DNA from 3 places in the Pseudomonas sp. R2-7-07 genome. Region 2 is predicted to be linked to each of the others. Evidence: predicted binding sites of a transcription regulator. Region 2 holds the regulator's gene; each other region holds the start of a gene.
The links. The regulator FliA, encoded in region 2, starts transcription of late flagellar genes. The targets are predictions, from matches to a motif close to CTAAAGTTTNNNNNNNNNNNGCCGNTAA.
Positions count from the first base shown of each region.

Region 1 (10,803 bases), 1.2 Mb from region 2:
AGCCTGACCATCCTGATCGCCGGTCGGCTGTTGCTGGGCGTGGCCCAGGGCTTGATTGGCGTGGGCACCATCAGTTGGTGCATGGGCGCGGTCGGCACCGAACACACGGCCCGGTCGATTTCCTGGAACGGTATCGCTTCCTACGGCGCCATCGCCATTGGCGCGCCGCTGGGTGTGGTGATGGTGGCCGACTATGGCTTCGCCAGCCTGGGCCTGGCGCTGACGGGGCTGGCCGCGCTGGGCCTGGTGTTGATCCGCAACAAACCCTCGGTGCCAGTGGTGCGCGGCGAACGCCTGCCGTTCTGGGCGGTGTTCGGACGTATCGCACCGTTTGGCGCCAGCCTCTGCCTGGCTTCGATTGGCTACGGCACGCTGACCACCTTTATCACCTTGTACTACCTCAATCGCGGCTGGGCCGGCGCAGCGTACTGCCTGACGGTATTTGGCGTGTGTTTTATCGCGTCGCGCCTGGTGTTCATTTCCGCCATCAGCCGCGTGGGCGGCTTCACCGCCGCTATCGCCTGCATGCTCATCGAAACCCTGGGCCTCACCCTGCTGTGGCTGGCGCCGTCGACCGGCGTGGCGCTGATTGGCGCGGGGTTGACCGGCTTTGGCTTGTCACTGGTCTACCCGGCGCTCGGGGTCGAGGCTATCAAGCGCGTGCCAGACAGTAGCCGTGGCGCCGGGCTGAGTGCGTATGCGGTGTTTTTCGACCTGGCCCTGGCGATTGCCGGCCCGTTGATGGGCGCGGTGGCGCTGAACCTCGGCTATGGCTGGATCTTCTTCTGCGCGGCGCTGCTGTCAGTCACGGCGCTGGCACTGACCGTGCTGCTCAAGCGTCGCGCTTACTGATCGGCCGTCTGTAACCCGGCACGGGTGGCCTCGCCGAGGGTGTGACTGAAAAAGCGCCCGGCCTCGGAGACTAGGTCGCGATGGATGCCCTCACGGTCAACACCGTCGGCATCGGTGCAGATGGCCGGCATCGTCGCCAATTGGTCGCTGTCGCACGGCGCCATGAACACGAAGTGCCCTGCCCCGGCCAACAGTTTGAAGTCCGGCGGCTCCGGCAGTTTGCGCGCCAGGGCGGCGGCGTTCTTGTCCACGGCCACCAATTTGTCGCCATCGCCACTGTAGAGCAGCACCGGTACGTGCACGTCAGCCAGGGTGTGGCGACCAAACATCAGGCTCAGCGGCGCCATCAGCATCAGGGCATGGATGCGCGGGTCGGCCTGGGGCTGCAAGTCGTCACGGTCGACCACCAGTTCGCCTTTGGTGGTGCAGGCGTCACGGTCCTCCGGGCGCTGCTGGCAATAGCGGCGCAAACGCTCGAAATCCGGCTTGGCCCCCGCCAGGATCAGCGCAGTTTCACCGCCGGCCGAATAGCCGATCACGCCCACCTGGTCGATGTCGACGAAGGGCGACAGCATCGGGTCGTCCAGCGTCGCGGTGATTGCCTGGGAAATCTGGATCGGCCGGCCATACAGATTGCTCACGGTGCCCAGGCGGCTGTGATCCTTGTAGTTGTCGCCGGGGTGCAGCACCGCCACCACCACAAAGCCCTTGCGCGCCAGCGAGGTGGCCAGGTCATGCAGGGCCAGCGGCGTACCGGTATTGCCGTGAGACAGCATCAGCATCGGGAAACGGCCGATGGCAACCTTGGCGTCTTCGCCGGCAGCCACATGGTAGGCGCCCAACGTCGTGGTGTGCTCGGTGTCGGTGGAGGGGTAGAACGCAATGGCCTTCATCGGCTGCGAATCCAGCGGGTCCAGGACGCTCATGCGATGAAAGCCCACACTCCAATGGGGGTGCGGCGCAGGCGCGGCGTGCACTGAAAGCAGGCCGCCGCACAGGGAAAGAACCAAAACAGCACAGAGACGCATCATGGGGATGTCCACCTTTGCTGCGTGAGAACCGGCATGCCGTATGAAAATTCCAGGGTAGTCAACCCAAGCGTGCATAACCTGGGCCATAAATGCAAAAACTCCGTACCCCGCTCGCGCTCAGGCGAACAGAATACAGAGTTTAGACGCCCGGCTTCAGATTGAAACCGGCCGCGACGAACATTTACACAAGCCTTACGCAGCGGCGAACAAGTGCTCGCTGATCAGCACGTTGGCGTCGCTCAAGGCTTTGCTGCGCACTTCGTCGCCGTAGGCCAGGCCTTCAGCACGTACGATTTCGATATCAGTGATGCCGAGAAAGCCGAACAGCAACTTCAAGTAGCCTTCATGGGCGGCACCGGACGCCTGGCCGGCATGCAGGCCGCCGGCGGTGGAGACGATGATGACTTTCTTGTTGCCGCACAGGCCTTCAGGGCCGGCTTCGGTGTAGCGGAAGGTCTGGCCGGCAACGGCGATGCGGTCGATCCAGGCTTTGAGCTGGGTCGGGATGGTGAAGTTGTACATCGGTGCACCTAGCACCACGGCATCGGCGGCGAGGAATTCAGCCAGCGACGATGCGCTCAGTTCGGCTTCATGCTTTTGCGCGGCATCGCGCAGTTCGGCAGCGGTGCCCAACGCACCCAGGGTGGCGCCGGAAAAATGGTTGATGCCTTCGCTGGCGAGGTCACGGTAAGTCACTTCCACGCCCGGCTCGGCGGCCTGCCATGCCTTGACCACGCCGGCGCTGAGCTGACGGGAAGCGGAGTTGTCGCCGAGGATGCTGGAATCGATATGCAACAGTTTCATGGTGGATCTCCGAGGGTGGGATCGACAGGGGCGATCAGATGGTGTTGATGCTACGCATCCAACCAATAGTCGATAAGCCATCTGGAATGCGATAGATTGTCCCACTGACAGGACAATAGGCTGACCATGCAAGACCTCAACGACCTCTACTATTTCGCCAAAGTCGTCGAAGCCGGCGGTTTCGCCGCCGCCGGCCGCCTGCTGGGAATTCCCAAATCGCGCCTGTCGCGGCGCATTGCCGAGCTGGAGGAACGCCTGGGCGCGCGCCTGCTGCAACGCACCACCCGGCAACTGACCCTGACCGCCGTCGGCGAGCGCTACCTGCGCCACTGCCAGGCGATGTTGCTGGAAGCGGAGATGGCCGATGAGGCCGTGGCCAGCATGTCCACCGAGCCCCGTGGGCGTCTGCGGGTGACTTGCCCGGTCGGCCTGGCCCAACAGATCCTGCCGGAACTGGTGGCCGGCTTTCTCGCCGCCCACCCGCTGGTGCAACTGGACATGACCCTGGTCAACCGCCGCGTCGACCTGGTGGGCGAAGGGATCGACGTAGCCTTGCGCGTGCGCGAACTGGGCGACGAAGACCCGTTGCTGGTCACCAAACGCCTGCGCCAGGCACACACAGTGCTGGTGGCCAGCCCGGCACTGCTGCGTGATCGGCAGGTCGACAGCCTGGACGACCTCAGGCAATTACCGATAATGGGCGCACTCGAGGCGGACCGCATGGTGCACCAGCGCATCATCGACCCGCAGGGCAACGCTCACGAGCTGGTCATGGAGGCGCGCCTGGGCATCGAAGACTTTATCGTACGCAAGACCAGCGCCCTCATGGGCGTGGGCTTCACGGTGCTGCCGATGATGTATTGCGAAGAGGAACTGGCCAGTGGCCGACTGGTGCAGCTGCTGCCGCAATGGTCGTTGCCCGGCGGCTGGTTGCAGGCCGTGTACCCGCACCGGCGCGGCGTGCTGCCGGCCATTCGCGCCTGGATCGACTACCTGGAAGAAGGTTTCAAAGGCTGTGGAGATCGCCTGCTATGAGCATGACCGAAGCGCAAGTCGCGCAATTCTGTCTGAGCCTGCCGGGCGCACGCGAGGACTACAAATGGGGCGGCGTACGGGTGTTCTCGATTGCCGGCAACAAGATGTTCGCGCTGCAGAACCTGCGCGGCGACTCGCTGGCGTTCAAGGTCGACAAGGAACTGTTCCTCGGCCACGTCGACCGCCCAGGCATCCACCCGGCGCCGTACCTGGCACGCGCGCAATGGATCATCATGAACACGCCCTACCCGCTGGCGCCCGAGGAACTGCGTGGTTTGTTGCAGCGCTCCCACCAACTGGTGGTGAGCAAGTTGCCCAAGCGCACGCAGGTGGGGTTGTTGCTATAGAACCGACAGCAGCGTGCCGCCGAGAAACAGCTGGTCCAGCCAGAACACCTGGTGCAGCAGCACGATCACCCAGAACAGCACCTGGTAAGACACCTTGCGCGTCTTGTGCCGGAACACTTGCTGGGCGATCAACGCCCCCGGCCAACCGCCCGCCAGCTCGACGGCGTGCAGGATGTTTTCCGGGATGCGCCGGCCCTCGGTCTGGGCCTTGCGCTTGTCACTCCAGTACAGAAAGAACGCCACCACGCTGACCACCCCGTAGGCCGCCAACGGCATGACCGTCTCGCCGCGCTGCCACAGCAGCGCCGCACCCAGCAGCGGCGCGGCGCACAGCACTAGCAGGACCAACGCCTTCAGGCGCGGATGCTGAATGTTCATGGCTTGACGGCGGTCCAGTCGATCCAGCCGAATTGCCAGGTCGCCAGGATCACCAGGCCGAACGCGATCCGGTACCAGGCAAAGGCCGCGTAGCTGTGGTTGGCGATAAACTTGAGCAGGCCCTTGACCGCGATCATCGCGAAGATGAACGAGGTGACAAAGCCGATAGCGAATACCGGCAGGTCCGCCGGCTGGAACAGGTCGCGGTATTTGTAGCCCGAGTACAGCGCTGCACCGACCATGGTCGGCATGGCCAGGAAGAATGAAAACTCGGTGGCGGTCTTGCGCGACAGGCCGAACAGCAGGCCGCCGATAATCGTCGCACCGGAGCGCGAAGTGCCTGGGATCATGGCCAGGCACTGGGCGACGCCGACCTTGAGCGCGTCTTTCCAGGTGATGTCGTCCACGGTTTCGGCATGGACGGCATGTTGGCGGCGTTCAGCCCACAACATGACCACGCCGCCCACCACCAGGGCCGTGGCCACGGTGATCGGGTTGAACAGGTAATGCTTGATCAGGTCAGCGAAAATCACCCCCAGCACCACCGCCGGCAACACGGCAATGATCAGGTTCACGGTGAAGCGCTGGGCGTTGCGCTGAGTGGGCAAGCCGATGACCACGTCGAGGATCTTGCGGCGAAATTCCCAGACCACGGCCAGGATCGCGCCCAGCTGGATAATGATATTGAATGCCTCGAAACGCTCGCCGCCGAAGTTGATCAGGTCGGCGACGATGATCTGGTGGCCGGTGCTGGAGATCGGCAGGAACTCCGTCAGCCCCTCGACCACGCCAAGAATCAATGCCTGTATGGCAGTCCAAAAATCCATGCTTTCTCCAAAGGTCACGCGCCTGGCATGCCTCTTATGTTTTTTAAGTTCACTGACAACGAGCGCGCTGCAGCGCCCGGCATCGATTCTCAATGCCGGACTGCAAAAATTCCGTGAAAAATCAGGCAGTACTCAGGTTTTTCGATTACGGGCCGAAAGCCTATCAGACAAGCCGAAAAAGTCGATGCAACACCCACAATTATAAAGGGCACGGAGTGACAGGACGATGAACAGTTTGCGCAATATGTCGATCAGCCGACGCCTCTGGCTGATCCTGGTAGTCGCCGTGCTGATGCTGCTGACCTTGGGCGCGTTGATGCTCAAACAGATCCATGACGACCTCTACCAGGCCAAGCGTCAACAGACCCAGCACGTGGTGCAAACCGCCAGCGGGGTATTGGGCTACTACCAGAACCTGGAGAAAACCGGGGTGCTCACCCGCGAAGCGGCGCAGCAGCAAGCCCTGAGCGCAGTGCGCGGCCTGCGTTACGACCACGACGATTACTTCTGGATCAACGACCTCACCCCCGTGATGATCATGCACGCGGCCAATCCCAAGCTGGACGGCCAGAACCTCTCGGCGATCCGCGATCCGGACGGGTTTGCGGTGTTCAACGAGTTCGTGAGCCTGGCCAAGGCCAAGGGCGCCGGCATTGTCAATTACCGCTGGCCGAAACCGGGGGCCGATGCGCCCGTGCAGAAAACCTCCTACATCCAGTTGTTCGCACCCTGGGGCTGGATTATCGGCTCGGGCGTCTACGTGGACGACGTTCAGGCCGAGTTCACCGTCCAGGTGTGGAAAGCCTCTGCCATCGGCCTGGGCATCGCGCTGATCATGGCCTTGCTGGTGCTGTTGATCGCGCGCAGCATCCTGCAACCGTTGCAGGCGGCGGTGAATGCCATGGGCAACATCGCCAGCGGTGAAAGCGACCTGACCCGCAGCCTCGATACCCACGGGCGCGACGAGGTCACCCAGCTGTCCCAGCACTTCAATACCTTCACCGCCAAATTGCGCCAGGTGGTCGGCCAATTGCAGGTGTGCGCCAACGCCCTGGGCGAGTCGTCCATCGAGCTGGGCCACAACGCCAGCCAGGCCCACGACCGCAGCCAGCAGCAGTCGCAACAGATGGAACTGGTGGCCACCGCGATCAATGAAGTCACCTACGGCGTGCAGGACGTGGCCAAGAACGCCGAGCACGCCGCCAGCGAAATGCGCGACGCCCAAGCCCAGGCGCAACAAGGCCAGGTCAACATCGACGGCAGTTTGCAGCAGATCGACCAGCTCTCCAGCACCATCAGCCAGGCCGTGGAGGTTATCCGAACCCTGTCCAGCGAGAGCACCCAGATCGGCGGCGTGCTGGAAGTGATTCGTTCAATTGCCGACCAAACCAATTTGCTCGCCCTCAACGCTGCCATCGAGGCCGCACGCGCCGGCGAGCAGGGTCGTGGGTTTGCCGTAGTGGCCGATGAGGTACGCTTGCTGGCCCAGCGCACGCAGAAATCCACGGCTGAGATCCAGGCGATGATCGAGCGGCTGCAGGGCCATTCGGAAGCGGCGGTCAAGGTCATCAGCGACAGCCACAGCGCCTCGCAACTGACCATCGAACAAGCCGGCCTGGCCGGTGCAAGCCTCAGTGCCATCGGCCAGGCGCTGCATAATCTCAACGGCCTGAACGCCTCGATTGCCAGTGCCACCCTGCAACAGGCTCATGTGGTGGAAGACATCAACCAGAACGTCACCCAGGCGGCCGGCTTATCCCACAGCACCGCGCTGGCGGCTGAACAGTCGAGCGTGGCGAGCGCGCAATTGCGCGGCTTGAGTGAGCAGCTTGACGGGCTCTTGCGCCAGTTCAAAGTCTGACGCCCATGTCATGAGCACCCTGTGGGAGGGGGCAAGCCCTAATGCCAGTCAGTTAAGGCGACACCGAACCTGTGGCGAGGGAGCTTGCTCCCGCTGGACTGCGCAGCAGTCCCATTGTTTGGGGCCGCTTCGCGCCCCAGCGGGAGCAAGCTCCCTCGCCACAAGTTAGTTCTCGCTCCTGCTACTTCTTAACTGACCGGCATTAGGGCTTGCCCTCTCCCACATTTTTTTTCTGCATCAAACCAGGATCATTGCTGGGTCAATTGAGTCCACAACGCCGGCGCACCGGCTGCCTTGGCGATCGCGTCCAATCGCGCGGCATGCTCGGCCAGATCCTGCTCGCTGGCACGGATGATAGCCGTAGGCCTGCGATCAGCCGGCAGGCGACGGATCTCCGAGGGACGATTGCCCGAGCCTTCTGCCGAACCGTTGCCATCGGAGGCATTACCGGCCAGCGACAGGCTGGTCTGCCCACCGGTCATGGCCAGGTAGACCTCAGCCAGAATCTCGGAGTCGAGCAAGGCGCCGTGCAGTTCACGGCCGGAGTTGTCCACGCCGTAACGTTTGCACAAGGCATCGAGGCTATTGCGTTGGCCCGGGTGACGCTCGCGGGCCATCATCAAGGTGTCGAGGATCGAGCAGTGCTGGGAAATATCCGCTCGATCCATCTGCCCCATCAGGGAAAATTCATTATTGATGAAGCCGACGTCGAACGCCGCGTTATGAATGATCAGTTGGGCGCCGTTGATGAACTCGAAAAACTCATCGGCCACTTCGGCAAAGCGCGGCTTGCCCTTGAGGAACTCGTCGGTGATGCCGTGGACGCCGATCGCGCCTTCGTCACTGTCGCGGTCCGGTTGCAGGTAGACGTGAAAGTGACGACCGGTCAGACGGCGGCCCATCAGTTCGACACAGCCGATTTCGATGATCCGGTGACCATCGGTCACCGGCATGCCGGTGGTTTCGGTATCGAGTACAACGGATCGGATGGCCATCAGGGTTCAGCTCTCAACGGTGTGGGGTGAGTCAAAGGGCGCGATGTTAACACGTCAGCCGGCTTCAGCTCTGCTTGTAGCCGCGCACTTCATCCACGCCCCTGTTGGCGAGCTGGTCAGCCCGTTCATTGCCGGGATGACCGATATGCCCACGCACCCATTTCCAGGTGATGTCATGCCGGTTGCATTGCTCGTCGAGCAATTGCCACAGGTCGGCATTCTTGACCGGTTCCTTGGACGCCGTTTTCCAGCCGCGCTTCTTCCAGTTGACCATCCACTCGTTGATGCCCTTCATCACATATTGCGAATCGGTCACCAGCAGGACGTTGCAGCGCCGCTTGAGCTCTTCCAGGCCGCGAATGGCGCCCATCAGCTCCATGCGGTTGTTGGTGGTGTTGGCTTCGCCGCCCCACAACTCCTTCTCCACGCCCTTGCACACCAGCAATGCGCCCCAGCCGCCGGGGCCGGGGTTGCCCTTGCAGGCGCCATCGGTGAAGAGTTCTACGCTATCGGTCATCGGTTATTGAGCCTGAATCAAAAGAGGTTTTACGGTTCGCGCTGTTCGCGGTTGACCTTGGCCAGGGGCATCGGCACCAGCTTGGCGAGCGGTTCGCGGCGCACTTGCTGCACCGGCCGCAGCCCGACCGCGATCTTGCGCGCCACTAATAAATAGAAGCCCCCACCCGACAGTTGCCAGGCACCTGCGCGGCGTTCCCAGCCGGCGAGGCGCCCCTGCCATTTGGCGGACGCAAGCGGCGGACGATAGCACCCGAAGCGGCGTTTCTCCAGCGCGAAACCCAGCAGGTTCAGCCAGTCGCCCACCCGTGAAGGCGCGATGCAGCGCGCCTGGCGCAAACCGTCCTGGGCGAACACATGGCGCAGGCCCCAACTGCTCCAGGGGTTGATGCCGACAATCAGCAAATGGCCACCGGGACGCACGCTGCTGGCGGCTTCGCGCAACAAACCGTGGGGAGACAGGCAAAAATCCAGGCCATGCTGCAACACCACCACATCGGCGGCGTGTTCGCTCAACGGCCAGGCCTGCTCCTCGCAGACGATTTCCACACCCGGCAACGGCGCCCCCAGGCGTACATTGCGTTGTACCTGCGGTGCGCACGGCGGCGTTTCGGCCGACGGGCCGTAATGCACCAGGTAGCCACCAAAGAACCGGCCCAGCTCGTCGTCGAGCATGCGCCGCTCTTCATCCAGCAGAAATTGCCCAAGCGGCCCGGACAACCATTCGCGGGCTGCGCCGATCAGGGCCAGCCACTCAGGATCGGCCTGGGCGAACGCTTTATCAGTCATTGCATTCTCCAACTCGCCTAGACGTTCTAAGATGCACCAATGTGTTCAGCTTGGCGAATCGAAGAATGATACAGATCAGTGCCCTGCCCGCCTTCACCGATAACTACATCTGGTTGTTACAGGATGAGCAAACCCACCGTTGCGCCGTGGTCGACCCCGGTGATGCCGCGCCGGTAATCGCCTGGCTTGAGCAGAACCCGGCCTGGGTACTCAGCGACATCCTGGTCACTCACCATCACCATGATCATGTCGGCGGTGTCGAGCAACTCAAAAAGCTCACCGGCGCCAACGTCTACGGCCCTGCGAACGAAAACATCCCGGCTCGGGACGTCGACTTGCAGGACAACGACCGCATCACCGTGCTCGGCTGGGACTTCGCCGTGTACGCCGTGCCCGGCCACACCCTCGGCCACATCGCCTACTACCATCAAGGCGTGCTGCTGTGTGGCGACACCCTGTTTGCCGCCGGTTGCGGTCGCCTGTTCGAAGGCACGCCGCAACAGATGCACGCGTCCCTGGAACGCCTGGCTGCCCTGCCTGCCGACACCTTGGTGTACTGCACCCATGAATACACACAAAGTAACCTCAAGTTTGCCCAAGCCGTGGAACCGGATAATGCCGACATCGCTGAACGGGTCGCGCGAGTCGCTCAATTGCGCGCCCGTGGCGAGATGACGCTGCCGTCCAACCTGGCCCTGGAAAAACGCACTAACCCTTTTCTACGCACCTCTGAAACATCCGTTAAACAAAAAGCGGACGAACGGAACGGTCGCGACAACCGCTCTGGGGCCGAGGTATTTGCTAGCTTGAGGGCTTGGAAAGATAAGTTCTAAGCGGACGCAATCTGATACGTAATTTCTGAATGGTTGACCGGAACCGAAGCGCTTTCTAGAATCGCCCGACATTTTTGCCCGGAACTTACTTCCAGCCAATGTCGTCATCTATTCGTAAATCCATTTCTTCAGACGCATTGACCCGCCTGGCTCAAGCCGTGGCGGTGGCCGTTTCCGCAACTCTGGCGGGCTGCCAATCGACTCATTACGCTGCACAATCCACCGTGCAACCCAAACCCAATCTTGCTGCCAAGATCAAGCAAAAACCTATTTGGCTCTCAGAGAAGCCCAGCCCCGAAGTGCCCCAGGATGTCTGGGAACGCATGCGTCGGGGCTTTCAATTGCAGGACGGCGTAGGGGTCAACCCGCGCATCGAGCAACAACGCCTGTGGTTCGCCAGCAACCCGTCCTTCCTGGAGAACGCCGGCGAACGCGGCAGCCTCTACATTCATTACATCGTCGAGCGCCTTGAAGAACGCAACATGCCCCTGGAGCTGGCGCTGCTGCCGGTGATTGAAAGTGCCTACAACCCGAT
Region 1 is NZ_CP027759.1:2,752,901-2,763,703, reverse strand. It holds gene C4J86_RS12550 (MFS transporter) at 1-852, shown strand, start outside; gene C4J86_RS12545 (dienelactone hydrolase) at 846-1,883, opposite strand; gene C4J86_RS12540 (FMN-dependent NADH-azoreductase) at 2,076-2,687, opposite strand; gene C4J86_RS12535 (LysR substrate-binding domain-containing protein) at 2,814-3,722, shown strand; gene C4J86_RS12530 (MmcQ/YjbR family DNA-binding protein) at 3,719-4,069, shown strand; gene C4J86_RS12525 (DUF1294 domain-containing protein) at 4,064-4,447, opposite strand; gene C4J86_RS12520 (undecaprenyl-diphosphate phosphatase) at 4,444-5,274, opposite strand; gene C4J86_RS12515 (methyl-accepting chemotaxis protein) at 5,501-7,135, shown strand; gene dnaQ (DNA polymerase III subunit epsilon) at 7,384-8,124, opposite strand; gene rnhA (ribonuclease HI) at 8,195-8,647, opposite strand; gene C4J86_RS12500 (class I SAM-dependent methyltransferase) at 8,677-9,435, opposite strand; gene gloB (hydroxyacylglutathione hydrolase) at 9,501-10,268, shown strand; gene C4J86_RS12490 (transglycosylase SLT domain-containing protein) at 10,367-10,803, shown strand, end outside.
Region 1: C4J86_RS12515 (methyl-accepting chemotaxis protein) is a predicted target of FliA. The motif match lies at 5,406-5,433, and genes of this name have one in related genera.

Region 2 (10,803 bases):
CGAGCCTGGCGCTTCAGCGCGTGGATAAAACGGGCGTTGCACATTGAATTCGTTGAGCGAATCAAGGAGGGCAGTGATGGCTACGGGAGTGGTCAAGTGGTTCAACTATGAAATGGGATGTGGCGGGATAATGCCCGATGACGCAGGCGCAGAGGTATTTGTCCACTATGTCGATATTCCAGGCGGCCCGTTCAAGGTCCTTGTGCCAGGCCAGAAGGTCAGCTATGACGTGGTCCAAAGCGCCAAGGGCCCGAGAGCCATACATGTCGAATCGGCCTGTCAGCATACTGTGTTTGATGAGCATCGCTGGCGGTGGAGTTGAGCGGGAAAGCAGAGGCTTGGTACGGGGCGCAGCGTTTGCAGCGATGTGTACACACACATCCAAATGTGGGAGGGGGGCAAGCCCCCTCTTATCAAACTTAAAATAACTCGCTGATTTTAAAGGATTAATTTTTCAGTTAAAAACTGAAATTTCACATTCAAAGATCGTTCCCACGCTCCTGCGTGGGATTGCAGCCCGTGACGCTCCGCGTCACCTGTGCGCAATCGCCGAAACTTGCAGCGCTTGGCGGGACGCGGAGCGTCCCAGGAGGCATTCCCACGCAGAGCGCGGGAACGATCACCTCAGCGCCAAGAATATTTGTAGGCGCCCCCAGTTTGCTGCGCGACAGCGCTACGTCGAAGAGGTAGTGGGGCCTCCCACATTGAGTGCGTGTTATCAGTGGTTTTAGGCTGTCGTCAGCCCGATGCCACGCGATCAGCCAGTAACTGCGCCAGATTGATCAACTGCGCAATGCCGAGCAATTCCTCTCGTTTAGAGCCCTCCAGGTCAAAGGCCAGGTCGCAGCTCAAGGCATTGGCCGAGGCGAGGGTTTCGCTGAGGTTGACCAGCAGGTCTTCGGTGCTGATGCCGTCAGCTACGGTAAACAGCCGGATGGGGGGATTTGGGGTGGGTTTGATCATTGTGACTATCCTCGGTAAAGGTGGAACTGCCGCTGATCGCCGCGACGCGATGGAGGGTGGCAGCTGTGCGCAGGTTCGCGGACCGGTTACCAAGGAACCCGGCATACCCGAAGGTATCCCGCGCACAGCCACCATAAGGGCCGCACAGTAGACGACAAAAAATCGCTGACTGAAAGCGGACAATGGCGCTTCTGCGCATTGGTAAACCGGACCGCGACGCCCGTCCGCTGCGTTTGCAGCGGTGTACGGAGACTAGAGAGCGAGTTTCCTAGGGGCAACCCCAAATCCTTGTCAGAAATTTCCTCAGTAGCAACAGCTGTACATCAATTCAAATGTGGGGGGGGCTTGCTCCCACATTTGACCTGGATTTTCACTTCGATAAGCTCCGTTGACTGTCGAATCGTCACGGCTGCGCCACTCGTCGGCCCCATCAACTATCTGTCAACTCTAACAGTGGTTCTGCCTGTTTTTTTGCGATTAGATGAAATTGCGATGCCGCACGCTGGGTGCGGTGTGTTGAGTCAGGCAAGGAGAATCATCATGGCGACAGGCACGGTGTATTTTTTTAACACGGCTAAGGGTTTTGGATTTATCACTCCAGACGGCGGAGGGGCTGATGTATTTGTACATATCGAAGATGCTCTAGCCTCAGGTATTCAGTCTTTCACGAAGGGGCAAAGGGTATCGTACGAGCCCGGTACCGATAAAAAAACTCTAAAACCAAAGGCTACTGAGCTTAAGCTGATTTAAGCATTGATCGGCGATAGAAACTGCCCCTGGTATTTCCTCCAAGCAAAGTTGGAAGGCTTCTTGCAATACCGCCTGCAGGACGCCCCCCAGCGTCAAAACTTTGCTTCAAGGACACGAGGAAGACCGGTGGTAGATCGCTCTCAAATGCTCAGCACGGCCCGTGGCACCCTGACTGACCTGTCGCGGGGCAACCTGGGCGTGCCGTTGTTGTTGCTGGTGATGCTGGCAATGATGATGTTGCCGATGCCGCCGTTCCTGCTCGACGTGTTTTTCACCTTCAACATCGCCCTGTCGGTGGTGGTGCTGCTGGTGTGTGTGTACGCCCTGCGGCCATTGGATTTCGCGGTGTTCCCGACCATCCTGCTGGTGGCGACCCTGCTGCGCCTGGCGCTGAACGTGGCGTCCACCCGCGTGGTGATGCTCCACGGCCAGGACGGTCACGCCGCTGCCGGTAAGGTAATCCAGGCCTTCGGTGAAGTGGTGATCGGCGGTAACTACGTGGTCGGTATCGTGGTGTTCGCGATCCTGATGATCATCAACTTCGTGGTGGTCACCAAGGGCGCCGGGCGGATTTCCGAGGTGAGCGCGCGGTTTACCCTGGATGCGATGCCCGGTAAGCAGATGGCCATCGACGCCGACCTCAATGCTGGCCTTATCGACCAGAACCAAGCCAAGAGCCGTCGCCTGGAAGTGGCCCAGGAAGCCGAGTTCTACGGCTCCATGGACGGCGCCAGTAAGTTCGTGCGCGGTGACGCCATCGCCGGCCTGCTGATCCTGTTCATCAACCTGATCGGCGGCATGGCCGTGGGTATTTTCCAGCACGGCATGACCTTCGGCGATGCGGGCAAGGTCTACGCCTTGCTGACCATCGGTGACGGTTTAGTGGCGCAATTGCCATCACTGTTGTTATCCACAGCTGCTGCGATCATGGTAACCCGTGCTTCGGGCTCCGAAGACATGGGCAAGCAGATCAGCCGGCAGATGTTTGCTTCGCCCAAGGCGCTGGCCGTGGCCGCCGGTATCATGGCCGTCATGGGCATCGTGCCGGGCATGCCCCACGTTTCGTTCCTGAGCATGGCGGCCATGGCCGGCGGCGCGGCCTACCTGTTCTGGAAGAAACAGAATGCGGTCAAGGTTCAGGCCCTCCAGGAAGTCGCCCGCCAGCAGGAATTACTGCCATCCCCGGCCCGCGCCCAGGAAACCAAGGAACTGGGCTGGGACGACGTAACCCCGATCGACATGATCGGCCTGGAAGTCGGTTACCGCCTGATCCCGTTGGTGGACCGCAACCAGGGCGGCCAATTGCTGGCGCGGATCAAGGGTGTGCGCAAGAAGCTGTCCCAGGACCTGGGCTTTTTGATGCCCACCGTGCATATCCGCGACAACCTCGACCTGGCCCCCAGCGCCTACCGCCTGACCTTGATGGGCGTGATCCTGGCCGAAGCCGAGATCTACCCGGACCGGGAACTGGCGATCAACCCAGGGCAAGTGTTCGGTTCGCTCAACGGCATCACCGCCAAAGATCCGGCTTTCGGCCTGGAAGCGGTGTGGATCGAAGTCAGCCAGCGCAGCCAGGCGCAGTCCCTCGGTTATACCGTGGTGGACGCCAGTACCGTGGTCGCTACCCACCTCAACCAGATTCTCTACAAACACTCCCACGAGCTGATCGGCCACGAGGAAGTCCAGCAATTGATGGGTTTGCTGGCCAAAGCCTCGCCAAAACTGGCCGAAGAGCTGGTGCCGGGCGTGCTGTCGCTGTCGCAGTTGCTCAAGGTGTTGCAAGCCTTGCTCGCCGAACAGGTGCCCGTGCGCGATATTCGCAGCATCGCCGAGGCCATCGCCAACAATGCCGCCAAGAGTCAAGATACTGCCGCGCTGGTGGCGGCGGTGCGGGTCGGTTTGTCCCGCGCCATCGTGCAAAGCATTGTAGGCGTTGAGTCTGAGCTGCCTGTTATCACCTTGGAGCCAAGGTTGGAACAGATATTGCTCAATAGTATTCAGAAGGCAGGGCAAGGCCAGGAAGAGGGCGTCCTGCTGGAGCCAAGCATGGCTGAAAAGCTGCAGCGTTCGTTGATCGAAGCCGCGCAGCGCCAGGAAATGCAGGGCCAACCGGTGATTCTGCTGGTGGCCGGTCCGGTCCGCGCGATGTTGTCGCGCTTCGGGCGCCTGGCAGTACCGAATTTGCACGTGTTGGCTTACCAGGAAATTCCTGACAATAAGCAAGTGACTATCGTCGCGACAGTAGGGCCCAACGGCTGAGGGTAGTGGGTTATGCAAGTAAAGCGTTTTTTCGCCGCCGATATGCGTCAGGCCATGAAGTTGGTCCGCGATGAGCTGGGCGCCGATGCCGCGATTATCGGTAACCGTCGTATTGCCGGCGGTGTCGAGCTGACGGCTGCCCTGGATTACACGCCTCAGGCCCTGGCTCCGCGTGTGCCGAACATGGAGCTCGAAGACGAGCTGCGCAAGACCGCTTCGCGCATCGTCTCGGCCCAGGCCGAACTGAGCATGCGCGGTGACAGCGACGCCACCACCAACCGCCAATTGTTCGCCGGCCTGCCACTGACCGCCGCCGAGCCGCTGGTGGAACCTACGTTTGTCGAGCCGCCACGTCCTGCAGCGCCAGCCCCGGCCGCCGCAGTCGACCAGCGTGTGTTCGATTCGATGCGCTTTGAACTCAACGGCCTGCGCGAGCTGCTTGAAGTGCAGCTGGGCTCGCTGGCCTGGAGCCAACTGCAAGGCAGCAAGCCGCAACAAGCCAACCTGTGGCGCCGGCTGCAGCGCATCGGCCTGTCCGGGCCGTTGTCCCGCGACCTGCTGGCGCTGACCGCCGAAGTCGAAGAGCCGCGCCAAGCCTGGCGCATGCTGCTGGCGCACTTGGCGCGGATGATCGCCACCCCGGAAATCGAACCCCTGGAAGAAGGCGGTGTGATCGCCATGGTCGGCCCCGCCGGCATGGGCAAGACCACCACCCTGGCCAAGCTGGCCGCGCGTTATGTGCTCAAGTACGGCGCATCGAATATCGCGCTGGTGAGCATGGACAGCTACCGCATCGGCGCCCAGGAACAGCTCAAGACCCTGGGCCGTATCCTCAATGTGCCGGTGACCCACGTCGACCCGGGCCAGTCCCTGGCCAATGCCCTCGACCCGCTGCTGCGCAAGCGCGTGGTGTTGATCGATACCGCCGGCCTGCAAGCCAGCGACCCGGCCCTGCGCATGCAGCTCGAAAGCCTGGCCGGACGCGGCATCAAGTCGAAAAATTACCTGGTGCTTGCAACCACCAGCCAGAAACAGGTTCTTACCGCTGCCTATCACAGCTACAAACGCTGCGGCCTGGCCGGTTGCATCCTGACCAAACTGGATGAAACCGCCAGCCTCGGCGAAGTGCTGAGCCTGGCGATCAGTCATGAATTACCGGTCGCCTACCTGACCGACGGGCCGCGGATCCCGGATGATTTGCATCTGCCGCGCCGTCATCAGTTGGTCAGCCGTGCTGTCAGTGTGCAAATGCAAGACGAGCCTAGCGAGGAAGCGATGGCCGACATGTTCGCCGACCTTTATCACAACCCGGCAAAGCGGGTGGGATAAGGCAGGATGAACACCGTGAAATGTACCTACATCGATGGTCTGCAAGCGATACACGCGACCAAGCCATGTAGCCTGCGTCTAAGCAAGACAAGGTAAAGAAATAAAATGGGCAGCATGCATCCCGTACAGGTGATCGCGGTGACCGGCGGCAAAGGTGGCGTCGGCAAAACTAACGTGTCAGTGAATTTGTCCCTGGCCCTGGCAGAGCTTGGCCGTCGCGTCATGCTGCTGGATGCTGACCTGGGCCTGGCGAACGTGGACGTTCTGCTGGGGCTGACACCCAAACACACGCTCGCCGATGTGATCGAAGGCCGCTGTGAGCTACGCGATGTGCTGCTCCAGGGCCCCGGTGGTATCCGCATCGTGCCGGCCGCCTCGGGCACCCAGAGCATGGTGCACCTGAGCCCGGCGCAGCATGCCGGCCTGATCCAGGCTTTCAGCGATATCGGCGACAACCTCGACGTGCTGGTGATCGACACCGCCGCCGGGATCGGCGAGTCGGTGGTCAGCTTCGTACGCGCCGCGCAAGAAGTGCTGCTGGTGGTCTGCGACGAACCCACTTCGATCACCGACGCCTACGCTCTGATCAAACTGCTTAACCGTGACTACGGCATGAACCGCTTCCGCGTGCTGGCCAACATGGCCCAGAGTCCGCAGGAAGGGCGCAACCTGTTCGCCAAGTTGACCAAGGTCACGGATCGTTTCCTCGATGTCGCCTTACAATACGTCGGTGCAGTTCCCTATGACGAGTGTGTGCGCAAGGCCGTGCAAAAGCAGCGTGCGGTCTACGAAGCGTTCCCTCGTTCCAAGTGCGCACTGGCGTTCAAGGCGATAGCCCAGAAGGTCGATACCTGGCCGTTGCCTGCCAACCCTCGGGGGCATCTGGAGTTTTTTGTCGAGCGATTGGTGCATCAGACGAGCGCAGGGCCTGTGCTATGACATCCAGCGGCTACAACCTTTACAAAAAGTCGGCCCGTGACAGCCAGGGCGAGTTGATCGAGCGCTATGCGCCACTGGTCAAGCGCATTGCCTATCACCTGCTGGCGCGCCTGCCCGCCAGCGTGCAGGTGGAAGACCTGATCCAGGCCGGGATGATCGGCCTGCTCGAAGTGTCGACTAAATACGACGCGAGCAAAGGGGCGAGTTTCGAGACGTATGCGGGTATCCGTATCCGTGGCGCGATGCTCGATGAAGTGCGTAAAGGGGATTGGGCGCCGCGTTCGGTACACCGCAATACGCGCATGGTCAGTGACGCAATTCGTGCAATTGAAGCAAAAACCGGTCGTGACGCTAAAGATCATGAAGTTGCGGCCGAACTCCAATTGAGTCTCGACGATTATTACGGGATTTTGAACGATACCTTGGGCAGCCGCCTGTTCAGTTTCGACGACCTGTTGCAGGACGGCGAACACGAAGGGCTGCACGAGGACGGCGCGAGCGCGCATATGGAACCGTCGCGCGATCTGGAAGATGAACGTTTCCAGGGAGCGCTGGCGGAGGCCATTGCCAATTTGCCGGAGCGCGAGCGCCTGGTGTTGGCGCTGTACTACGACGAGGAGCTGAACCTCAAGGAAATCGGTGAGGTCCTGGGGGTCAGCGAATCGCGTGTCAGCCAGTTGCATAGCCAGTGCGCGGCCCGCTTGCGGGGGCGGTTGGGAGAGTGGCGCGCGCGCTGACAGGCAGTGTGGGGACACTGCAGACGCTACCGCGAAGGTTTCGGCCTTCGCGGGTTCGCTCCGTGGTGCCCTGGGCAGTCCTTTTTGTGTAACGCCTGTTGATTGAAGTGGCGCGTCCAGGTGCTGGGCGCGTTTAAGACTGCTTGGAGGTCGAATTGGACAAGAACATGAAAATCCTCATCGTTGATGACTTCTCAACGATGCGGCGGATCATAAAAAACCTGTTGCGTGACCTTGGGTTCACTAACACGGTCGAGGCGGACGACGGCATTACGGCGATTCCGATCCTCAACAGCGGGAGCATCGACTTTCTGGTAACCGACTGGAACATGCCCGGCATGACCGGCATCGACTTGCTGCGTCATGTGCGCGCCGATGAAAAACTGCGCAGCCTGCCGGTGTTGATGGTGACCGCCGAAGCCAAGCGTGAACAGATCATCGAAGCCGCCCAAGCCGGGGTAAACGGCTATGTGGTCAAGCCATTCACTGCCCTGGCCTTGAAAGAGAAGATCGAAAAAATCTTCGAACGCATCGGCCATTGATGCTGCCACGGGGGAGCTATGGACCATAACGAAACGTCACAGGGCGATTTTGAGTCGACCCTGAAAAAACATGCTCACCAGTTGGTCGAATGCCTTGAAAAGGGCCAGTTCGGCGATGCGGTGCAGTTGATCCATGAGCTTAACCAGACCCGTGACCGCGGCCTGTACCAGGAAGTGGGCAAGCTCACGCGTGAGCTGCACAGTGCGATCGTCAATTTCCAGATTGACCCGCGCATGCCCCAGGCCGAAGAAATTTCCCAGATCACCGATGCCACCGAACGCCTGTCCTATGTGGTCAGGCTGACCGAGGCGGCGGCCAACCGCACCATGGACCTGGTGGAAAACGCCACGCCTCTGGTCAATGGCATGGCCAATGAAGCCCAGGCCTTGAGCGTTGACTGGGGCCGCTTCATGCGCCGCGAAGTGGGGGCTGAAGAGTTCCGTGAACTGGCGCGTCGGGTCGACGGTTTTCTGTCGCGCAGCGAACAGGAAAACCGCACGGTGGCCGGCAACCTCAACGACATTCTGCTCGCCCAGGATTACCAGGACCTCACCGGTCAAGTGATCAAGCGTGTGACCCAACTGGTCACCGAAGTGGAAAGCAACCTGCTCAAACTGGTGCTGATGGCCGGCCAGGTCGACCGTTTTGCCGGCATCGAACATGACCGCGAAGCGATCCTCTCGGAAAAAGATCCACAAAAACACCTCGCCAAGGGTGAAGGTCCGCAGATTCATGCCGATAAACGTGAAGACGTCGTATCCGGTCAAGATGACGTAGACGATTTGCTGTCCAGTTTAGGCTTCTAAGGAGCACCCACATGAGCTTCGGCGCCGATGAAGAAATCCTTCAGGATTTCCTTGTAGAGGCCGGCGAAATTTTAGAGCAACTGTCCGAACAACTGGTCGAGCTGGAAAGCCGTCCGGATGATGCGAACCTGCTCAATGCAATTTTTCGCGGTTTTCACACTGTAAAAGGGGGCGCCGGCTTCCTCCAGCTCCATGAGCTGGTGGAGTGCTGTCACATCGCCGAGAACGTGTTCGACATCCTGCGCAAGGGTGAGCGTCAGGTTGACTCGGAATTAATGGACGTGATTCTCGAAGCACTGGATGCGGTCAACGCCATGTTCAGCCAGGTGCGTGAACGTGCACCGGTCACCGCCGCCACGCCGGAACTGCTGGCCGCCCTGGCGCGCCTGGCCGAACCGGCTGCGCAAGCACCGGCTGTGCAAGCCGTGCCTGAGCCAGTGGTGGAAGCCGAGGCGGATGTGACCGACAGCGAGTTCGAGCAACTGCTCGACTCGCTCAATGCGGTCAAGGCCGAGGCTGAAGCACCGGCTGCAACGGCGCCGGTTGCCACACCGACCAGCGAAGACATTACCGACGCAGAATTCGAATCCCTGCTCGATCAGTTGCATGGCAAGGGCCAGTTCGCGGCCGACGCCGTGGCACCGGCGGCTGCGCCAGCGGCACCGGCGGCCAACGCCAGTACCGATATTACCGACGACGAATTCGAGGCGCTGCTCGACCAACTGCATGGCAAAGGCACGTTCGTCGCCGAAGCCTTGCCGCAGGTCGCTGCCACTGCCGCCGTCGCTCCGGCGGCCAGTGCAGCACCTGCCGGTGACGGGTTGATTTCGGATAACGAGTTCGAGGCTTTGCTGGACGAGTTGCACGGCAAAGGCAAGTTCACCGAAGTGGCCCCGGCTCCGGCCGCCGCCGCAGCGGTCGCTACAGCCGCACCGGTTGCCGCCGCCAAAGCCGCAGCGCCGGTCGCCAAGCCAGCGCCTGCACCGGCTGCCGCGCCAGCTCCGGCGCGTCCTGCCGCTGCGCCGGTTGCCGATAAACCTGCCACTGAAGCCGAAACCACGGTGCGCGTAGACACTGCGCGCCTGGACGACATCATGAACATGGTCGGCGAGCTGGTGCTGGTGCGTAACCGCCTGGTGCGCCTGGGCCTGAACAGTGGCGATGAAGCCATGCAGAAGGCCGTGTCGAACCTCGATGTGGTCACCGCCGACCTGCAAACCGCCGTGATGAAAACGCGGATGCAGCCGATCAAGAAAGTCTTCGGCCGTTTCCCGCGCCTGGTGCGCGACCTGGCGCGCCAGCTCAAGAAAGAAATCAACCTGGAACTGGTGGGCGAAGAAACCGACCTCGACAAGAACCTCGTCGAGGCCCTGGCCGACCCGCTGGTCCACTTGGTACGCAACGCCGTCGACCACGGCGTGGAAACCCCGGAAGAACGCGAAGCCTCGGGCAAATCGCGGGGCGGCAAGGTGATCCTGGCGGCGGAACAAGAGGGCGACCATATCCTGCTGTCGATCACCGATGACGGCAAAGGCATGGACCCGGCGATTTTGCGCAATATCGCGGTCAAGCGCGGCGTGATGGACAAGGACGCCGCCGATCGCCTCACCGACACCGAGTGCTACAACCTGATCTTCGCCCCCGGCTTCTCGACCAAGACCGAGATCTCCGACGTGTCCGGCCGTGGCGTCGGCATGGACGTGGTGAAGACCAAGATCAGCCAGCTCAATGGCTCGATCAATATCTACTCGACCAAGGGCCAGGGCTCGAAAATCGTCATCAAGGTGCCGTTGACCCTGGCGATCATGCCAACCCTGATGGTGATGCTGGGCAACCAGGCCTTCGCCTTCCCGCTGGTCAACGTCAACGAGATCTTCCACCTCGACCTGTCGCGCACCAACGTGGTGGACGGCCAGGAAGTGGTGATCGTGCGTGACAAGGCCCTGCCGCTGTTCTACCTCAAACGTTGGCTGGTGGCATCGGCCAAGCATGAAGAGCAGCGCGAGGGCCATGTGGTGATTCTGTCGGTGGGCACCCAGCGCATCGGCTTTGTGGTCGACCAACTGGTGGGCCAGGAAGAAGTGGTCATCAAGCCGTTGGGCAAAATGCTGCAGGGGACCCCCGGCATGTCTGGCGCGACCATCACCGGTGACGGTCGCATCGCGTTGATTCTCGATGTTCCGAGCATGCTCAAGCGTTACGCCGCACGGCGTATTTGATTCTGGCGGGGCAGGGCGGTAGCGCCCGCCCCGTCTAACGGAGTGTTTATGGTAGTCAAGGTCCTGGTGGTGGACGATTCGGGTTTCTTCCGCCGCCGCGTCTCGGAGATTCTTTCCGCCGATCCAACGATCCAGGTAGTCGGCACGGCCACCAACGGCAAAGAGGCGATCGATCAAGCCATTGCGTTGAAGCCGGACGTGATCACCATGGACTACGAAATGCCGATGATGGATGGCATCACGGCCGTGCGTCACATC
Region 2 is NZ_CP027759.1:3,975,490-3,986,292, reverse strand. It holds gene C4J86_RS18210 (cold-shock protein) at 77-322, shown strand; gene C4J86_RS18205 (DUF6124 family protein) at 739-963, opposite strand; gene C4J86_RS18195 (cold-shock protein) at 1,504-1,713, shown strand; gene flhA (flagellar biosynthesis protein FlhA) at 1,858-3,972, shown strand; gene flhF (flagellar biosynthesis protein FlhF) at 3,985-5,301, shown strand; gene fleN (flagellar synthesis regulator FleN) at 5,407-6,240, shown strand; gene fliA (RNA polymerase sigma factor FliA) at 6,237-6,977, shown strand; gene C4J86_RS18170 (chemotaxis response regulator CheY) at 7,145-7,519, shown strand; gene C4J86_RS18165 (protein phosphatase CheZ) at 7,538-8,326, shown strand; gene C4J86_RS18160 (chemotaxis protein CheA) at 8,338-10,545, shown strand; gene C4J86_RS18155 (chemotaxis response regulator protein-glutamate methylesterase) at 10,594-10,803, shown strand, end outside.

Region 3 (10,803 bases), 1.7 Mb from region 2:
GACTGGCGCTGGTGATCGTCCAGTTCGATGCATTCCTGAACCATGTCCAGCGGAATCACGTAGGTGGATTGGTCGATGCCGACCAGGAACCCATTGATGATCGCCAGGGTCAGCGGCAAGCGAATGCGCACCACGGTGCCCTGGCCGGGACGGCTGTCCAGGTCGACGGTGCCGCGCAGCAACGTGATATTGCGCTTGACCACGTCCATGCCGACACCACGCCCGGACAGATTGGTCACCGCCTCGGCGGTCGAGAAACCGGCCTCGAAGATCAGGTTGTAGATCTCCTGGTCGGTGAGCACCGCGCCGCTGGCCACCAGCCCGCGTTCCTGGGCCTTTGCCAGGATACGTTCGCGGTTGAGCCCGGCGCCGTCGTCGGCGATTTCGATGACGATGCTGCCCGAGTCATGATAGGCGTTGAGGCTCAGGTGGCCTCTGGTCAACTTGCCGGCCGCGCGCCGCGCCTCGGCGCTTTCGATACCATGATCCATGGCGTTGCGCAGCAGGTGCATCAGCGGGTCGCCGATCTTCTCGACCACCGTCTTGTCCAGTTCGGTTTCCGCGCCACTGATGATCAGGTCGATGTCCTTGCCCAATTCCTGGCTGACATCGCGCACCACGCGGCGAAAGCGGTTGAACGTGTCGCCGATGGGGATCATGCGCAAGTGCAGGGCGCCATCGAGTATTTCTTCCACCAGCCCCGATACCGTCGAGGTGGCCTCTTGCAGCGGGTCGTTATTACAGGAGCGGGCCAGCAGGCTCGCGCCAGCGCTGGCGATAACCAGCTCGCCGACCAGGTTGATCAGTTCGTCGAGCTTGTCGGCGTTGACCCGCACGTAATTGCCATCCCGGTTTTTTTCGCCGGCCGCCGCCACGCGCTGCTGCGCGGGCGGGGCAAATTCAGCGCGGGGGGCCACCTCGGTCGCGGGGCAGGCAGGGGTGTCGCCGGGTTCGTCGACGGCGCTGATGCTGACTTCACAGTCGTCACGCACAAAGTCGAACACTTCGTTGAGGGTGGCGTGGCTGGCCGTCGAGCGCAGGACGATTTCGAACCCCAGGTAGCAGCTTTCCGGGTCCCAGCTGTCCACGGCCGGAATGCCGTCGGTCAGGGTGGTGACCTGCAACAGCGTGCCCAGTGTGTCGAGGTAGCGCAGGAAGGACAACGGGTCCATGCCGTTGCGAAAGACGTCCACGCCGAAGCGCAGGGAAATATGCCAAAGCACTTCGTCCGCCGTGGCGTCGTCCACCGCCGCGGTTTCGACGCGGGCAGTCGCGGTCTGCAGCGGCTGATAGGCACTCAGCGCCTCGCGCAATACCTCACCGCGCTCCAGCGCGGCAGGTGTGGGCGCTTCACCGCGGCTGGCGACCACATCGATCAGTTCGAGCATGTGGTCGCCGCACTTGAGCAGCAGCGCGATCAATGCGGCGTCCACCGCTACACTGCCGTCGCGCAGGCGGTCGAGCACGTCTTCGACGATATGCGTGAACCCCACGATCGACGCCAGGCCGAACAGGCCCGCCGACCCCTTGATGGTGTGCGCGGCGCGGAATATCGCGCCGATGGCATCCTGATCGCCGGGCTCGCTTTCCAGTTGCAGCAGGGATTGCTCCATGGCCTGCAACAGTTCGCGCGCCTCGACGATGAATGTCTGCTGTGCCTGATCGAGATTGATGCTCACCTGGACCTTCCTTGTCGATCAATGAGAGTGGGCAGCGCTGGCTACAACGCGGCGTTGCGACACAGTTCAAGCGCCTGGGTGACCGCCTGGCTCTGGCCGGTCACGCTCAAGGCGGTGCCGGCAATGCCGGCTTCACGCTGGATGACCGCGAGCAACTGCAAGCCGGCGCCATCCATCTCGGTGACCTGTGACAGGTCCAGCTCCAGGCGAGGCGCCGCGCCCATTTGCGGCAGCAACACGCTCGCCAGTTCGGCCACGGTGTAAATCGTGAGTTCGCCGTCAATGCCCACGCGGGCGGTGTCGTCGAGTGTTTCGCACGTTATCGGCATGGGGGCCTCCCGGTGTCAGGGCAGGATCAGTTTGGATACGGCTGCCAGCATTTGCGCCGGCTGGAACGGCTTGACCACCCACGCCTTGGCGCCAGCAGCCTGGCCTTCGGCCTTTTTCGATTCCTGGGACTCGGTGGTCAACATGATGATCGGGGTGAACTTATAGTTGGCCAGCTTCTTGACCTCCTTGACGAAGGTGATGCCGTCCATGTTGGGCATGTTCACGTCGCTGATGATCAGGTGCACTTTCTGCCCGTTGAGCTTGCTCAGGGCATCCCTGCCGTCGCTGGCCTCGATCACGTCGTAACCGGCGCTTTTCAAGGCAATGCCGACCACTTGCCGCACGCTGCTGGAGTCGTCGACCACTAGTACATTCTTCGCCATGAGGGGCTCCTTAAAAAAACGTGATGTCTTGAGAATTCTGTTGCACGGACGCCGCGCCATGGTGCGTGCGCCGTTGCTCATCGGTGGCGTAGGTGGCTTCCATGCGCGCCAGCCACTGCCGGGCGTCGACGGCCACGGCCTGGTCCGGGGATTGGCGGGTCTGCATAAGGTGCTCATGCAAGGCGTGCATGTTGTCTCGCACATGGCTGAGGATCTGGCTGACCCGGTCCTGGAATTGCAGGTTGACCAGTACTTCAGTCATCTCATCACGAATGCCGTGGCTTTCCTGCTTGAGCAGGTCGGCGGAGTCGGCCAGGCGCCCGGTGATGTTCTGGAAGCGTTCGAGCACCAATTGAATGCTGTTTTCAGAGGCGGCCACCGAGTTGCTGTCCTGGTCGGCACTGCTGGAGGCGGCCTGCACCAACTGGGTGATGGCGTTATTGATGATGTCGACCTTGGCCGACATCTGCTGGCCGGTTTCGCTGGATTTGCTCGACAGGCTGCGCACCGCATCGGCCACCACCGCGAAGCCGCGACCGGCTTCACCGGCCCGCGCCGCCTCGATGGCCGCATTGAGCGCCAGCAGGTTGGTTTGTGCGGCGATCGCGGCCACATCGGCGGCCATGGTGCGCAGTTCGCCGGTATAGGCGGTAAGGCTGCGTACTTGGGCGAGCGTCTGGTCACGGCTGGTTTGAGTGGCCTTGAGTGAGTTGATCACCTGGCTCAGCTCGCTGTCGCTGCGCGCCAGCACCTCCAGCGCGCCGTCAGCGGCCTTGCCGTCTAGTTCGCCGGCAGCCTGCTGCGAGGCTTGTACCGTGTCCTGCAATCGCGCAGCTATCCCGGTAAATCGGTTGGCCAGGCTCACAATCGCGTCTTCGGTCTGCTGACGCGAGCTTTCCACCTGCTTGGCCCAGATCGGCATGGCGCCCAGCAACACTTCATCGAGCTGTGCCCGCGAGTCCATGCCGCTATGCGCCGCCTGCGCGCCTGACTGATCCGCCAGCGCCCACGCGGTGGCTCGCAGCACTGCGTCACGCTGCGAACCGGCGCTCCAGGCGCACGCACCGAGGCCGATCAGCACCAGTACCGCGCAGGCCGCCAGGCTGGCCACAGAGGTTGACTGCAACAGGGTCCATATAACGGCGGGCACCACCGGGATGAAAGCGAACCAAAGAAAGCGCGGATGACCAGGAAGGGGGATGTGGCTGGATTGACGCTGGGCCATGAGTTCGTTCCTTGAACAGTCTTGCGGATATAAACAACATAGGGGTTATCTGCTGTATTTAGAATAGCTTTAGCCTGTAGCTATACCGTCCGTCCGGTTGATGATAATTATATTACTTACTTAGAGAGATATTGGTGGTAGTAAGTAGAAGGAGATGGGGAGGGTTCTAGTGTCCGCGTACGTCTTGATGTTTATCGATTAATCGGGCAGGCAGATTCAAAGTGACAATTTAGTTGAATCGTCGGAAAGTTCGTACCAAAGCGGCTTTATATTTATTGCATTTATTATTATCGCATCGGTTATTGCTACCGTTATTCTCGCGGTGCTGTTGACCAAGAGTATTGTTCGGCCTCTCTCTTAGTTGATTCTTTTACAAATGAACCTACATTGAACGAATTGATTCGAGAGACGAATCCGGTATTGCTCAAGTCGTTGAATGACCCAATGATTGCTTTCTGCCAGTGGTGCTTTGGGGCAGCGGCCAGGAGGGCGGGGGTCTCACAGGTGATTTCTTATTTTTGTGATCGTGGTAGGTCATCCTATGACTTTGCCTGAACGACAGCAATAGCTGCTTTTCTCAGGATTGAAACATAGGCCGCGGCTCAGGCGCAGCGTTTGCGTGAATTTAACCGGCTCAATATCATTTCTACAGTCCGACGCCTCCGCTTTCTGCTGCTGAAACATTTATAAACACTCTCGTTCAGGAATTGTTGTACGACATCATATCTATCGTGTTCGACTGCGCTCGTTCTCACAAAAAAAATAAATGGAGATACCCTCTATGACGAGCATTCGTTCCGTCGAAGGCCAGGCTGCGGCGCCCGCGCAAAATCGATTTTCCCGAATACTCAAACTGCTGGGCCCCGGAATCATCGCTGTACTGTCTTGGCTGGGCGCAGGTGACCTGATCACGTCGTCCGTGGCCGGTGCCAATTACGGTTACGCAATGATGTGGGTGCTGGCGGTCTCGCTGCTCTTGAGATACCTGATCGTAAACATCATCGCGCGCTTCCAGTTGTGCAATAACCAGGGCATGACCATCCTGCAGGGCTATGCCCAACTGAATCCCTTTTTTGCCTGGTTCATGCTCGTGTACGCCCTGCTGATGGGGCACTTGATGAACGCCTACATGATCAAAGGGGCGGGTGAGTCGCTGGCAATGCTGTTTAAAAGCGACCAGCCACTGCTGTGTTCAATGGCGGTGGTACTCGCTGTGTGGATGCTGGTGGGGCGTAATATCTATTCGATGATCGAAGGCGTGATGAAAGTGCTGTTGGCGATCATGACCCTGGCCTTCATTGCCTTGGCCGTGATGTCGGGTCCTGATGTGGTCGGCATCGTCAAGGGCACCATCGGCTTCAGCATCCCGCCGGATGAAGGCGTGCACGGCGCGCTGCTGGTGGCGGTATCGGTTATCGGCGCGGTTGCAGGCTCCATCGCCAACTTCGTGCATCCGTATGTCATGCGCCAAAAGGGCTGGGTCGGGCCGCAGCACAAGCGTGTTCAGCGTAACGATCTGCTGTTTGCAGTGTTCGTCGGGATCGTCATCAATTTGGCCATCTGGATCGTCGGCGCGGAAATCCTGCGGCCCAACGGCATCGAGGTGAAGACCTTGGGCGATCTGGGCAAGGCCCTGGAAATGTTCTTCGGCCCGGTGGGTTGGTATGTGTTCTTCATCGGCGTGTTCGCCACCTTGTTTGCCAGCATTTCCGGCAAGACCACGGCGTTCCCGATGCTGATTACCGATGCCTTCCAGCACGTTCGTCCTGAACGTCGCGAAAAGTTCGGCAAGGAATTTCATCATGACCCGATGCATAAGTGGTTCATGCTGTTCATCCTGGTGACGCCGTTGATCTGGTCGCTGCCAGGCATGCCGGATTTCGTGACCCTGACCATTGGCGTCAGCGCGTTGAACATCATTGGCTTGCCGGTTATTTCCCTGGGCCTGCTGATCATGTCCAACCAGAAGTCGCTGCTGGACAAGCAATATCGCAACAACCTGTTTGAAAACATCGCGTTGCTCTTCGCTACAGGCCTTGCGCTGTGGGTCGCCTTCCAGTTGGGCGTCGATCTGTTTACCTAAACAACCAGCCACCGGGGGACCCAATGTGCCCCTGCATGAGCGGGTTGGATGTAAAGCGTCGTGCGGTATCCCGATAGTGCATGGCGGCTGGTCGTCGATGGAAAGATGCGACGACAAGACATCCACAGCAGGGGAACAGATATGAGTTGCGAAGGACCGATCAACGATGCAAACGCACGTGGCATTGACGTTTCGCGCTGGCAGGGCAACATCGATTGGGCGCGCGTGGCGGGCGCGGGTGTCACCCATGGGATAGCGAAGATGACGGAGGGTGGCGACTACACCGATCCCAAGTTCGTCGAAAACTTCCAAGGGATGAAAACGAACGGTCTGAAGGCCGGTGTGTACCACTATTTCCGTGCGCTGAGCAGCACGCCGTGCGAGCAACTGGCCAATATCAAGGGCCGGCTCGCCGAAGTGGAATTCAACGTCGGGCAGGACATCCTGGCCATTGATGTCGAGACCAATCGCAACGAAGGGGCCACCCCGGATCAGATGGCTGATGCCCTGTTCCAACTGGTGACGCTTGTCAGGGTGTCGCTGCTGGAGGGTGCGTATCCGCATATTTATGCGTCGCCCAGCATCTGGAGCAACAGGGTGGCCTGGCGCAAATATGACTTCAGCGAATGCCCGCTGTGGATTGCCCATTGGGGAGTCGCTGAACCCACCGTGCCGCAAACCTGGAGCACACACGGCAAGAGCTGGCAGTGGTGGCAACACAGCAGCAAGGGCCAGGTCGAGGGTATCCAGGGCGCGGTGGATCTGGATTGGGTCAAGCCTTGAAGGCAAACAGCACAACGGCTCCGATTGGGCCGTTGTTCCAGGCGGGATACCCCTGCGCGCAAACGCTGGAGCCGTCAGCGTCGCTGCGATAAGACCTCATCCGAACCGGCTACATTCCTGTCGCCAGTTCGCAATGAGGCAGACGTATCAGCAACGGGTTCTCATCGAACTCAAACCCGTTGCCTCAAAGCCCTGTAGCGCTTTACTTGAGCGTGACGTCAAGCATCGGCGGGATGTAACCGTAGTCATATTCAGCGACCACGAATGTCTGCTGCCCCTTGATCTTGATGCCCACCGTTGGTGCCTCGGTGCCGCCGATACGCATCGTTGTCCCGCTTTCGCCGGTAGGTACGCTGTCGATAAAGGAAGTCACCAGACCGTTGGGCATCACGCAGTGGGAGTAGGTCTGGAAGGGCTGGGAAGACGGGTTGCCCAGGACCAGGCCGGAACCGTTCAAGGGCACGTAAGGGCCGAACAGCGAGTCGGCGACAAAACCGTACACCCCGTCTGGCCCGGTTACCCCGTCGGCATAGGTGAAGGTGTGGCTGATAGTGAACAGGTAGTACTTGCCGTCCTGGAACACGAAGTGCGGACGTTCGGTCTGGTCATTGACGCCGACTGCGGTCAGCAGCGGCGGCAGCATTTCCCAGTCGTCTCCATCCTCATCACGGGCCACGGCGATACCGACGCAGGCCGTCTGGAAGCGCGAGTTGCCGACGTCTTCATAGCCCGGCGGCACATCGCCGATTTCCGCCTTACCCACCGTGTGCGAGCCACGCTCGCCAGCCACGTTGCCCTCGAACAGCATGTACAGCTTGCCATCCTTCGGGTCGCGGAACGGCCACGGATCGCGGAACCCCCAGAACGCGTTCTGCGCTTCGGTCTGGTACATCTTGCCGTCGGCCTCGAACAGCGGCTTGACCTTCTCGAAGCCCACCAGGCTGACGCCATGCTCGGTGGTCACCACGCGGCCACGCACCTTGACGATGGTCGCGCCTGGCGTGACTGCGGTGTAGTACAGGTCCACTTCACCTTGTTCGTTCAACAGGATCGGCGTGCCGGCCCATTCACGAACGGTGGGCGAAACCCCTTCAGCCATGACCCGGCCGCCGAGTTTCCAGTCCTTGCCGGTGCGGGAGAACCAGTAGTACATCTTTGCCCGACCATGGCGATCGTTCCAGTCGCGGGTGATGTCGTAGTTGCCATTCTGATCGAGGTATTGCGGATCGGTAGGGTGGCGGTCTGCGGTCAGGGTGAAGATCACCGACCAACCATCGACGGAGGTGATGTTGCCGTCGATATCACGCAGCGGCATGGTGTCCCAGATAAACACCTTGTCGCTCAGTACCGGGAAGTCGGCACTCACCAGTGGCTGGGTGGTGGTGGGGTCGTCTGCGCGGACTTTCAGCGCATCGGCGCGGGTCCACAGGCTGGGTTGATGGGGCGTTTTGCCAAATTTTGCGGTGATGCTTTTCATAAGGTAAACCTCGTCCATGAAGGTAGATAAATACTGTATTCATATACAGTGATTTGACTTTAGAAGACTCTATCCTTCGGGTCAAGGAGAAAAATGCATTTATGCATAATTAAAGCTTTTAGGTGAGCTGATACGTTTCACCTGAAGGTTTTTATGGAAGTTTGGCGCTGTGTAGGCGCCCTTACGGTCCTGGGTTTAAATGGATGACGGTAATAAGCGCCGCACTTGCCACTACCATGAGCCAACGCTCATGCTCAGCGTTTTCCAATCACTCGCCGGACACCCACCCATGAGAGACCTGCCGCCGACCGCCACACTGCGAGCGTTTGAAGTTGCCACCCGGCACCCAACCTTTACGGCGGCCGCGCAGGAACTGCATGTCACCCAGAGCGCTGTCAGCCATCAGCTCAGGCATCTGGAGGCGTTGTGGGGGCTGCCGTTGTTCGAACGTGGCAAGGCATTACGCCTTACGGCGGCAGGGGCCACGCTGGCGCCTATCGTGCGGGAGTTCTTCATGAGCCTGGAGGCGACCCTCGGCGATCTGCGCGAGCAAAAAGGCAGGGTGCGCCTGAGTGTCAGCACCACCTACTCCTTCGCGTTGAAATGGCTGCTGCCACGCTTGCCGAACCTGGCTCGCCAGCACCCCGAGCTGTTGGTGTCGCTGCACACCACGGACGACATCATCCACTTTTCCGGCAACCAGGCCGATGTTGCGATCCGGCTGGGCAAGGGTAATTACCCGGGCCTGCATACAGAGTTTCTGTTTGGCGAGCAGGTGTTTCCGGTGGCCAGCCCCGAATTGCTGCGGCGTATGGGGATACCGCGCAGCCCGGAAGAACTGTTGCAGTTTCCGCTGCTGATCCGCGACGGCGCCGAGCTGGCGCCGAAATGGGAGGTCTGGTTTGAAAGTGTCGGGCTGGCTTTTTCGCCGCTCAAGGAAAGCGTCAGGTTTGGCGACACCAACATGACGGTCGAGGCCGCCTTGCTCGGCCACGGCGTGGCGTTGGTGCGCAGTCGGCATGTGGAGAACGAAATCAGCGATGGCCGCCTGGTGCGGCTGTTCGATGTGCCGTTCCCATCGCCGCTGGCCTACTATTTCGTGTGCCCCAAGGGCATCGAAGCGCAGCCGCATATCGTCAACTTTCGCCGTTGGTTGAGCAGTGAGGCGCTGAAAGTGCAATGAGCCGGGTCTGAGGATTTGCTCATGCTGCGATGAAGAGACTTCGCTGAAGGCAGGGCGTTGGATTGCTAGGATGGCGCATGCCTATTCATTTGATCTGCCTGGTGCTTTTCGCCGCGCTGCTGCATGCCAGTTGGAACGCACTGCTGCGTGGCGGTGCCGATCGACTCTGGTCAATGACGGTGATGTGCATCGCCATCGCCATCACCTGCGTCGTCGCCGCTGCGTTCCTGGTGCCGCCCGCTATTGAAAGCTGGGGCTATGCGCTGCTGTCGGCATTGCTGCATGTGGGCTACAACCTGTTTCTGGTGCGCAGTTACCGAGTCGGTGACCTCGGGCAGATCTACCCGATATCCCGTGGCTCGTCGCCGGTGCTGATCACGCTTGGAGCTGCCGTTTTCGCCGGCGAAAGCATCACCCCCGGCGAGTTGTTCGGTATTGCGCTGGTATCCGGCGGGATTATTTCCCTGGCGTTCCGAGGCCGCAGGCTGTCGGTGCCCAGCTTGCCCTATGCGCTGGGCACTGGCTGCTTCATCGCCGCCTATAGCGTGGTCGACGGCATTGGCGCCAGGCTCTCCGGCGCGCCGCTCGGCTACACGGTGTGGATGTGTGCGTTGTGGGGCGTGCTGATGCCAGTGGTGTACATCGGCCTGCGCGACGCCCGCAGCTTGTTCCGCGTGCGGCCCGGCATTTTGACCGCAGTGGTCGGCGGGCTGGTCTCGTTGCTCGCCTATGGGATTGTCATCTACGCCATGAACGAAGCGCCGTTGGGCGCGGTGTCGGCGTTGCGCGAAACCAGTGTGTTGTTCGCGGCGTTGATCGGCTACCTGTTCCTCGGCGAGACGCTCACGGCACGGCGGGTCCTGGCGTGCGCAGTGATCGCCAGCGGCATCCTCATTATCGGTTGATAGGGCTGACGGCTCAGGAGGGTATTTCAATGGTTAACGTCTCACAGGCACCGCTTATTCTGATAACCGGTGGCAGTCGCGGAGTGGGCGCAGCCACCGCCCGGCTGGCTGCCGCAAGAGGCTACGATGTCGCGATCAGCTACGTGGCCAATGAGCCTGCGGCCCTGGCGGTAGTGGCGCAGGTGGAAGCATTCGGGCGCCGAGCCCTGGCCATGCAGGCCGACAGTGCGGACCCGGCACAGGTCGCCGAGTTGTTCAGCGCCATCGACCATACGTTCGGGCGAATTGATGTGCTGGTCAATAACGCCGGGGTACTGGCGACTCAGTCACGCCTGGAAGACCTGGGTTTCGAACGCATGCAGCGCATCTTTGCGGTCAATGCCATAGGGCCGATCCTCTGTGCCCAGCAGGCGGTGAAGCGCATGGCTTACCGGCACAACGGTCCGGGCGGCGTGGTGATCAATGTTTCTTCGGCATCGGCGCGCCTCGGCAGCCCCGGCGAATACGTGGACTATGCGGCGTCAAAGGGCGCCCTGGAGACGTTTACCATCGGCTTGGCCAAGGAGGTCGCGCGGGAAGGCATACGCGTTAACGGTGTTCGCCCAGGGCATATCTATACCGACATGCACGCCAGCGGCGGCGAGCCGGGACGCGTCGATCGCGTCAAGGATTCGATTCCCATGGGCCGTGGCGGTCAGCCGGAGGAAGTGGCACAGGCCATTCTATGGCTGGCCAGCGCAGAGGCATCGTTCGTT
Region 3 is NZ_CP027759.1:2,244,549-2,255,351, forward strand. It holds gene C4J86_RS10350 (chemotaxis protein CheA) at 1-1,679, opposite strand, end outside; gene C4J86_RS10355 (lipid asymmetry maintenance protein MlaB) at 1,721-2,008, opposite strand; gene C4J86_RS10360 (response regulator) at 2,024-2,392, opposite strand; gene C4J86_RS10365 (methyl-accepting chemotaxis protein) at 2,403-3,617, opposite strand; gene C4J86_RS10370 (Nramp family divalent metal transporter) at 4,399-5,700, shown strand; gene C4J86_RS10375 (glycoside hydrolase family 25 protein) at 5,842-6,483, shown strand; gene C4J86_RS10380 (glycoside hydrolase family 68 protein) at 6,686-7,960, opposite strand; gene gcvA (transcriptional regulator GcvA) at 8,250-9,143, shown strand; gene C4J86_RS10390 (DMT family transporter) at 9,221-10,048, shown strand; gene C4J86_RS10395 (SDR family oxidoreductase) at 10,078-10,803, shown strand, end outside.
Region 3: C4J86_RS10365 (methyl-accepting chemotaxis protein) is a predicted target of FliA. The motif match lies at 3,663-3,690, and genes of this name have one in related genera.